Regions from separate parts of the Clostridium sp. CM042 genome, predicted to be linked through region 2. Evidence: a T-box and tRNA genes for the amino acid it is inferred to sense, from the RefSeq annotation. Region 2 holds a T-box; the other holds one or more tRNA genes.
What was found. The T-box of region 2 lies ahead of alaS (alanine--tRNA ligase). A T-box ahead of a tRNA ligase gene usually reads a tRNA of that ligase, here a tRNA-Ala.
Positions count from the first base shown of each region.

Region 1 (4,437 bases), 1.8 Mb from region 2:
TTAACGGCGGCACCGAGGTTCGACCCCCGACACCTAGTATTCATCGTTTACGGCGTGGACTACCAGGGTATCTAATCCTGTTTGCTCCCCACGCTTTCATGCCTCAGCGTCAGTTACAGTCCAGTAAGTCGCCTTCGCCACTGGTGTTCTTCCTAATCTCTACGCATTTCACCGCTACACTAGGAATTCCACTTACCTCTCCTGCACTCTAGACACCCAGTTTCAAATGCAGCACCCAAGTTAAGCTCGGGTATTTCACATCTGACTTAAATGTCCGCCTACGCATCCTTTACGCCCAGTAAATCCGGACAACGCTTGCCACCTACGTATTACCGCGGCTGCTGGCACGTAGTTAGCCGTGGCTTCCTCCTCTGGTACCGTCATTATCGTCCCAGAAGACAGAACTTTACAACCCGAAGGCCTTCATCATTCACGCGGCGTTGCTGCGTCAGGGTTTCCCCCATTGCGCAATATTCCCCACTGCTGCCTCCCGTAGGAGTCTGGACCGTGTCTCAGTTCCAATGTGGCCGATCACCCTCTCAGGTCGGCTACGCATCGTCGCCTTGGTGAGCCGTTACCTCACCAACTAGCTAATGCGCCGCGGGTCCATCTCAAAGTGGAATTTTCCGAAGAAAAATCCTTTGATGTTTCGATCATGCGACCAAAACATATTATGCGGTATTAATCTCCCTTTCGGGAGGCTATTCCCCTCTTTGAGGCAGGTTACCCACGTGTTACTCACCCGTCCGCCGCTAATCAACGTCTCCCGAAGGAGACGAATCATCGCTCGACTTGCATGTGTTAGGCACGCCGCCAGCGTTCGTCCTGAGCCAGGATCAAACTCTCAATTTAAAAGTTTACACTTTTTTAGTTGAAATGATTAATCTGCGCCAACTGTTAAGCTGGTTAGCAAGCTCATTACATACTTTTAGTCTTACGACTAAATTTTACTTTATACTAAAGTAATTAACTGGTTTAACGAAATATTATTTCGCTATCTTTACCTATTTCTCTGTTTAATTTTCAAAGACCAACTTGCTTTGTCATCATGTGACGACTTCTACTATTCTACTAGGTATTTCTTGTTTTGTCAACAACTTTTTAAAAATTATTTTCATTTGAAAATATATTAAATAGTTATCAACAGTTAGCTTATCGTGCCACTCGTTTGTGACGACAAGGAGTATTGTATCATAATAATAAAGTTGTATATTAGTTTTTTTTGTTATATATCCACATTATTCTCTATTCCCCCCTCTTTTCGTTATAATCCTTTGTTTTATATGTGTTGACACACATGGTCAAGTATATAAGAAATTGTTTATATTTAAGCATTTAATTCATTTATTTATAAACGTTATTAAGTATTTTTATATTATATAATTCCTTTAAATATTAATAATTAACTTAAATATAATTAATCATATAAAAATAAAAATGCTACTCTATTCTAATTATGCAAACAGTCACATTTTCATTTCGAAATTCTGGTAACCTCTTTTATTTTTAAAGGAAATTCATTAAATATTTTATTTACTTCAATTCTAATCCTTCTTTAAATAATTATATTATCAAATAAGTAATTTATATGTGATTTTAATGACATCTCATAAGGGAAGTCACCACTTTTATAAGTAGAGGTTCAATATTATAACAAAAATAAAACTTCAGTGGGAGTATAAATCTCCTTCTGAAGTCGTTAATATTTCAGCAACCCAGGATATGATTTAACCCAGTTTTTTTACTAACAACTTATTTATCTCCACAAAAAAAACAGCCCATATTGGACTGTTTTTTGGTGGAGATAAAGGGAATCGAACCCTTGACCCCCTGCGTGCAAGGCAGGTGCTCTCCCAGCTGAGCTATATCCCCACATATGGTGGACCTTCAGGGACTCGAACCCCGGACCGACCGGTTATGAGCCGGTAGCTCTAACCAGCTGAGCTAAAGATCCATATTTACCTGGCGACAACCTACTCTTCCACAAGGTCACCCCTGCAGTACCATCGGCGCATTGAAGCTTAACCTTCGTGTTCGGTATGGGAACGGGTGTTACCTTCATGCCATAATCACCAGATTTATTAATATCCGTCATATGTTATTATATTTTAAAAAAATGGCTCCGCGAAAAGGATTTGAACCTTCAACCTATCGGTTAACAGCCGAGTGCTCCACCGTTGAGCTATCGCGGAACATTACCTAGCGACGACCTACTCTTCCACAAGGTCACCCCTGCAGTACCATCGGCGCATTGAAGCTTAACCTTCGTGTTCGGTATGGGAACGGGTGTTACCTTCATGCCATAATCACTAGATTGAGAAAATAAATATTCTCTCAAAATTGCACAGTGAACTAGTCTTCTCGCTTATGCTTGAAGTATCGCGTTATTTCTAATTATTTAGGTCAAGCCCTCGACTTATTAGTATTAGTCAGCTGAACATGTTACCATGCTTACACCTCTAACCTATCAACCTGGTGGTCTTCCAGGAGTCTTACTAACTTGTGTTAAAAACACGCGTTATGGGAAATCTCATCTCAGGGTGGGCTTCACGCTTAGATGCTTTCAGCGTTTATCCCTTCCAAACATAGCTACCCAGCGATGCCACTGGCGTGACAACTGGTGCACCAGAGGTTTGTCCATCCCGGTCCTCTCGTACTAAGGACAGCTCCCTTCAAATTTCCTACGCCCGCGACGGATAGGGACCGAACTGTCTCACGACGTTCTGAACCCAGCTCGCGTGCCGCTTTAATGGGCGAACAGCCCAACCCTTGGGACCTACTTCAGCCCCAGGATGCGACGAGCCGACATCGAGGTGCCAAACCTCCCCGTCGATGTGGACTCTTGGGGGAGATCAGCCTGTTATCCCCGAGGTAGCTTTTATCCGTTGAGCGATGGCCCTCCCACGAGGTACCACCGGATCACTAAGCCCGACTTTCGTCCCTGCTCCACTTGTAAGTGTCGCAGTCAGGCTCCCTTCTGCCTTTGCACTCTTCGCGCGATTTCCAACCGCGCTGAGGGAACCTTTGGGCGCCTCCGTTACTTTTTTGGAGGCGACCGCCCCAGTCAAACTGCCCACCTAACAATGTCCTGTGACCAGATTCATGGCCTCCAGTTAGAACCTCAGTACTGTCAGGGTGGTATCCCAAGGATGACTCCACACAGGCTGACGCCCATGTTTCTCAGTCTCCCACCTATCCTGTACAGACAATACCGAAATTCAATGCTAAGCTACAGTAAAGCTCTACGGGGTCTTTCCGTCCAATCGCGGGTAGCAAGCATCTTCACTTGCACTACAATTTCGCCGGATGTGTTGTTGAGACAGTGCCCAAATCATTACGCCATTCGTGCGGGTCGGAACTTACCCGACAAGGAATTTCGCTACCTTAGGACCGTTATAGTTACGGCCGCCGTTTACTGGGGCTTAAGTTCATACCTTCGCTTGCGCTAAGTAATCCCCTTAACCTTCCAGCACCGGGCAGGCGTCAGCCCCTATACATCAGCTTTCGCTTTAGCAGAGACCTGTGTTTTTGCTAAACAGTTGCTTGGGCCTATTCTCTGCGACCTACTTACGTAGGCACCCCTTCTCCCGAAGTTACGGGGTCAATTTGCCGAGTTCCTTAACAACAATTCTTCCGATGGTCTTAGGATTCTCTCCTCACCTACCTGTGTCGGTTTGCGGTACGGGCACCAATATCCTCGATAGAGACTTTTCTTGGCAGCGTGGAATCAGATACTTCGGGAATAAATTCCCTTCCCCATCACATCTCAGCGTTAAGAGCAAACGGATTTGCCTGCTTGCTCCGCCTAAATGCTTAGACACACATCCAATAGTGTGCACATCTTATCCTCCTGCGTCATCCCATTTCTAATAACGTCCATTGGTGGTATCGGAATATCAACCGATTGTCCATCACCTACGCCTTTCGGCCTCGGCTTAGGTCCCGACTAACCCTGAGAGGACGAGCCTTCCTCAGGAAACCTTAGGTTTTCGACCGTTAAGATTCTCACTTAACTCTCGCTACTCATGCCAACATTCTCACTTCTGTACCGTCCACCACTCCTTACGGTATGACTTCAGCCAGTACAGAAAGCTCCTCTACCGCGTACACAATTGTGTACACCCATAGCTTCGGTGGTAAGTTTTAGCCCCGGACATCTTCGGCGCAGGATCTCTTGACTAGTGAGCTATTACGCACTCTTTAAATGAGTGGCTGCTTCTGAGCCAACATCCTAGTTGTCTTAGAAATCCCACATCCTTTTCCACTTAACTTACACTTTGGGACCTTAGCTGATGGTCTGGGCTGTTTCCCTTTTGACTACGGATCTTATCATTCGCAGTCTGACTGCCGAAATAAAAGTATATGGCATTCGGAGTTTGATAGGGTTCAGTAACTGTTGTCAGCCCCTAGCCCATTCAGTGCTCTACCTCCATTACT
Region 1 covers NZ_CM143646.1:2,761,465-2,765,901, reverse strand. Annotated here, with positions in the region: rRNA gene ACWJJ7_RS13200 (16S ribosomal RNA) at 1-852, opposite strand, end outside; tRNA gene ACWJJ7_RS13195 (tRNA-Ala) at 1,797-1,872, opposite strand; tRNA gene ACWJJ7_RS13190 (tRNA-Ile) at 1,878-1,954, opposite strand; rRNA gene rrf (5S ribosomal RNA) at 1,961-2,077, opposite strand; tRNA gene ACWJJ7_RS13180 (tRNA-Asn) at 2,118-2,192, opposite strand; rRNA gene rrf (5S ribosomal RNA) at 2,198-2,314, opposite strand; rRNA gene ACWJJ7_RS13170 (23S ribosomal RNA) at 2,400-4,437, opposite strand, start outside.
Region 1: it encodes a tRNA-Ala, which carries the amino acid that the T-box ahead of alaS (alanine--tRNA ligase) is inferred to sense. The anticodon was not compared.

Region 2 (4,437 bases):
CATGTTTTAATCCCCCTTATTTCTCAATTTTTCTATTGCTTTACTTGAATTACCATGACATTATTTTAACATAGTATTATTGCTTAATTCTATATTATTTCCTAAAATGGGCTTTTTTGAGCGTAAAATGTAATTAATATTAACTCAACTTTCGCATGACAATAACACTAGAATTTACTTTGGAAATGAGACTATTTTATGGATGAATTTGTGAAATTATTAGATGAAAATGTATTTGGATACCGAAAAGGTAAGTAAGAAGCGGAGTAGCGTATACGCAAATTTGGATTTTGTTATTAGCCGAGTTAATATAATATATAGTGATGATAACTTAAAAACAATCATCTGATTTTTATCAACATTTATATTTAGTTTATGTAATAATTTTTAGACTAATTGGAAAACATAATCATAAATAAATAATAATTAAATTCTTTTCAATTAGGAGATAATATGTTTAAAAGTAAAGATTTTATATTTATGAATGTTGTGAGTGTGGAGGGTAAAAAAATTGGCTTTATCAAAGACTTGTTAATAGATTTTAATAGAGGAAAGGTAATTGGTTTTTTAATATCTCCTTATAAATTTTTTCATAAAAATTTAAGTGTATTAAAAGAGGACATCATATATTTTAACAAGCATATGGTAGTTAAAAAAGTAGAGGAAAATAAATATCTATGTTTACATAACTTCGTCAATATGGATGTAATAGATAAATGCAGCAATGTATTTGGTATGGTGGAGGATATCACTTTTTCATGTGATACATTTGAAATAAAAGGAATTATAGTGTCTTCCGGATTCGTTACAAATTTACTTAGAGGAAAAAGAATAATGCTAATAAATGAACTAATACTTGGAGAAGAGAATATTCTCTATATTCCCAATTGTGATGAATCTTGTTTTAAAAGTATGCCACATAACTTCTTTGTGGAGGGAAAAGCCGATGAAAAAAATTAGTAAAAAGAAGTTAGCTATGACTATCATCAGCATTATTATTTTTGCAGTTGTAATCTTTATGGCAACAAAAATTCCTATTGTTAAACAATTAATAAATTTAGTCTTTATTTCCTTCATTGTGGCATATATACTAAAACCATTATATATGCTTTTAATTAGAAAAGGAGTAAATAAAAAAGCAGCTTCTTCTTTAATAATAGTCGGTTTATTAAGTTTAATATTATTAACCTTTATAGTGGTAATTCCATCTATATTTAGAGAAAGTTTAGACATAAATAAGGCAATAAATGATTTGCAAAAATATTTAATTAATGCAAATATGAAGATAAAAGTATTAAGTAGAAGCAAAGTCATGAGTAGTATTATGACTACTATATACCATAAATCAAATGCTCAAATACTTCTAATATTTGATAAAATATTAGATTCTATCATGGGCCTCGGTGAGAATATATTAACTTACATGGTTTCGCCTTTAATAATATATTACTTTTTATGCGATAGTGAAAATATGATAAATAAGGCATTGATAGTTTTTCCGCCAGAGAGCAGAAATATAATAAAGAAAATCATAGAGGATATTGATAAGGTGTTAGGAAGGTATATTATAAGTCAATTTATCTTATGTGGAATTATAACCATTGCTACATTTTTGATATTAATGTTTATGAAAGTTGATTTTCCTTTGATACTTTCATTGATAAATGGAATTTTTAATATAATACCTTACTTTGGACCTATATTTGGGGTAATACCTATCATTTTAATAGCTCTGCTTGCCTCTCCAAAAATAGCTTTATATACAGCATTGTGGTTATTTGCACTTCAACAAATCGAAGGAAGCATATTGTCACCAAAAATAATTGGAGATAGTATAAGTATGCATCCATTAACAGTAATATTATTGTTGGTGATAGGAGGGAAGGTTGGAGGAATTTTAGGCATGATACTAGCAGTGCCACTAGGAGTAGTGATTAAAGTTATATATGAGGACTTAAACTATTACCTATTCTAGGCGTAACCAATATATTTTTACTTATAATTTGCATATGTTGAAGTATTAAGGTAAAATGTACTATAGTATATAAATACAAGTTAATACCAGGTAATGATAAGAATTAGTAAATATAGTTAATCATTTAGAGAGGAAGTGGAGGGTGAAAACTTCTTGATAGATATATTGAAGCTGTCTTTGAACCTTATTTTATTGAGAGATATTGCAGCGTAATTAATTTTTATTAATTATATAGTGATATAATTAGGGTGGTAACGCGGAAAACTTTCGTCCCTTGCATTAGGGAAGTGAAGGTTTTTTTATATTTTAGAAAATTATGAATTTTAAAATTTTATGTATAAAATTAGTATAAATAGATCGTGTTAACACTATCTATAAATAATCGGAGGAGATATTATGGAAAAATTAGGATTAAATGAAATTAGGGAATCGTTTCTAAATTTTTTTGAAGGTAAAGAGCATCTTAGACTAGAAAGTTTTCCTCTAGTACCTAAGAATGATAGCAGTTTATTACTTGTAAATGCAGGTATGCAACCACTTAAACCATATTTTACAGGAATTAAAACACCACCTAATACTAGGATAACTAATTGTCAAAAATGTATTAGGACAGGTGATATTGAGAATGTAGGAAAGACATCAAGACATGGTACTTTCTTTGAAATGCTTGGAAATTTTTCTTTTGGTGATTATTTCAAAAAAGAGGTTATACCATGGGCTTGGGAATATGTAACAGAGGTTTTAAAAATACCAAAAGAAAATTTATATATAACTATATATTTAGAGGATGATGAGGCTTTTGATGTATGGAGTAAAAATACTGATGTTGATCCTTCACGTATTTTTAGATTAGGAAAAGAAGAAAACTTTTGGGAAATAGGTCAAGGACCTTGTGGACCAAGTTCAGAAATACACTTCGATAGAAATATAGAAGTGGGCCAAATAAAAACAGAAGAAGAGTTTATTAAAGCAGGAAATGAAGATAGAGTAATAGAATTTTGGAATTTAGTATTCACTCAATTTAATAAGGATGAGCATGGTAACTACAACAAATTAAAGAATCCTAATATAGATACAGGTATGGGTCTCGAGAGAATAGCTGGCATAATGCAAGACACAGATAGTATATTTGAAATAGATACTATAAAAAATATTTTAGAAGAAGTTTCTAGAATTTCAGGTGTAAAATGTGGAGATAGCCGTAATGAGTCGATATCTTTAAAAGTTATAACAGACCATGTTAGAAGCACAACCTTCATGATAAGTGATGGTGTACTTCCGTCTAATGAGGGAAGAGGTTATGTTCTTAGGAGGCTACTAAGGCGTGCGGCAAGACATGGTAGGCTACTTGGAATTAAAAATACTTTTTTAAGTGAACTTTGCGATACTGTTATTGAAAATTCCTCTAAAGCATACCCAGAATTAAAAGAAAAAGAATCCTATATTAAGAAAGTTATAAAAATTGAAGAGGAAAGATTTTTAGAAACTATAGATTCTGGTATGGATATTTTAAAAGTTTACATAGAAGAGCTTCAAAAAAATAATAATAAAATTTTAGGTGGAGATAAAGCTTTTAAATTATACGATACCTATGGTTTTCCATATGAGCTTACAGAAGAAATACTTGATGACGCGGGTATAAAAATTGATTTAGAAAGATTTAATACTGAAATGCAAAGTCAAAAGCAAAGAGCAAGAGCTGCTAGAGGACAGTCAAATTATATGGGCAGCGGAGAAAGTTCAATGAACTTGATTCCTAAAAATATGGAAACAAAATTTGATGGATATGATAAAATACAATTGAAATCTAAGGCTAAATTTTTAATTAGCGGCGAAGAGCATGTTACAGACCTTTCGGAGGGTTCAAAAGGGATTATTGTAACTGAAGTTACTCCTTTTTATGCTGAAATGGGAGGACAAATTGGAGATAAGGGAATAATTTTTAATGACAATTTTAAAGCAAAAGTGTACGATTGCCAAAAAAATGTTTCTGGTAAAATAATACATTTTGTTGAAATGTTAGAAGGAACATTGATGGCAGATGAAATAGTAACTCTTAAGGTTGACGAAGATAGGAGAGCTCAAATTTGTAAAAATCATACTGTAACTCACATGCTACAAGAAGCATTAAAAAGAGTTTTAGGTGATCACGTTCATCAATCAGGTTCTTATGTAAATGAAGATAGGTTAAGGTTTGACTTCACTCATTTTTCTGCACTAACTGAGAAAGAGATTACTAAAGTTCAGCAAATTGTAAATGACAATATTATGAAGGCGTATAAGGTAGAGACTAATGTTATGACCATAGAGAAAGCTAAGGAAACTGGAGCCATAGCATTATTTGATGAAAAGTATCAAGGTGATGTTAGAGTAGTATCTGTAGGAGAGTATAGTAAGGAATTATGTGGCGGTACTCATGTTAGAAACTCAGGCGAAATCGGATTATTTAAAATTTTATCGGA
Region 2 covers NZ_CM143646.1:737,134-741,570, reverse strand. Annotated here, with positions in the region: gene ACWJJ7_RS03515 (YiiX/YebB-like N1pC/P60 family cysteine hydrolase) at 1-3, opposite strand, end outside; gene ACWJJ7_RS03510 (PRC-barrel domain-containing protein) at 454-960, shown strand; gene ACWJJ7_RS03505 (AI-2E family transporter) at 947-1,975, shown strand; T-box leader at 2,060-2,253, shown strand; gene alaS (alanine--tRNA ligase) at 2,372-4,437, shown strand, end outside.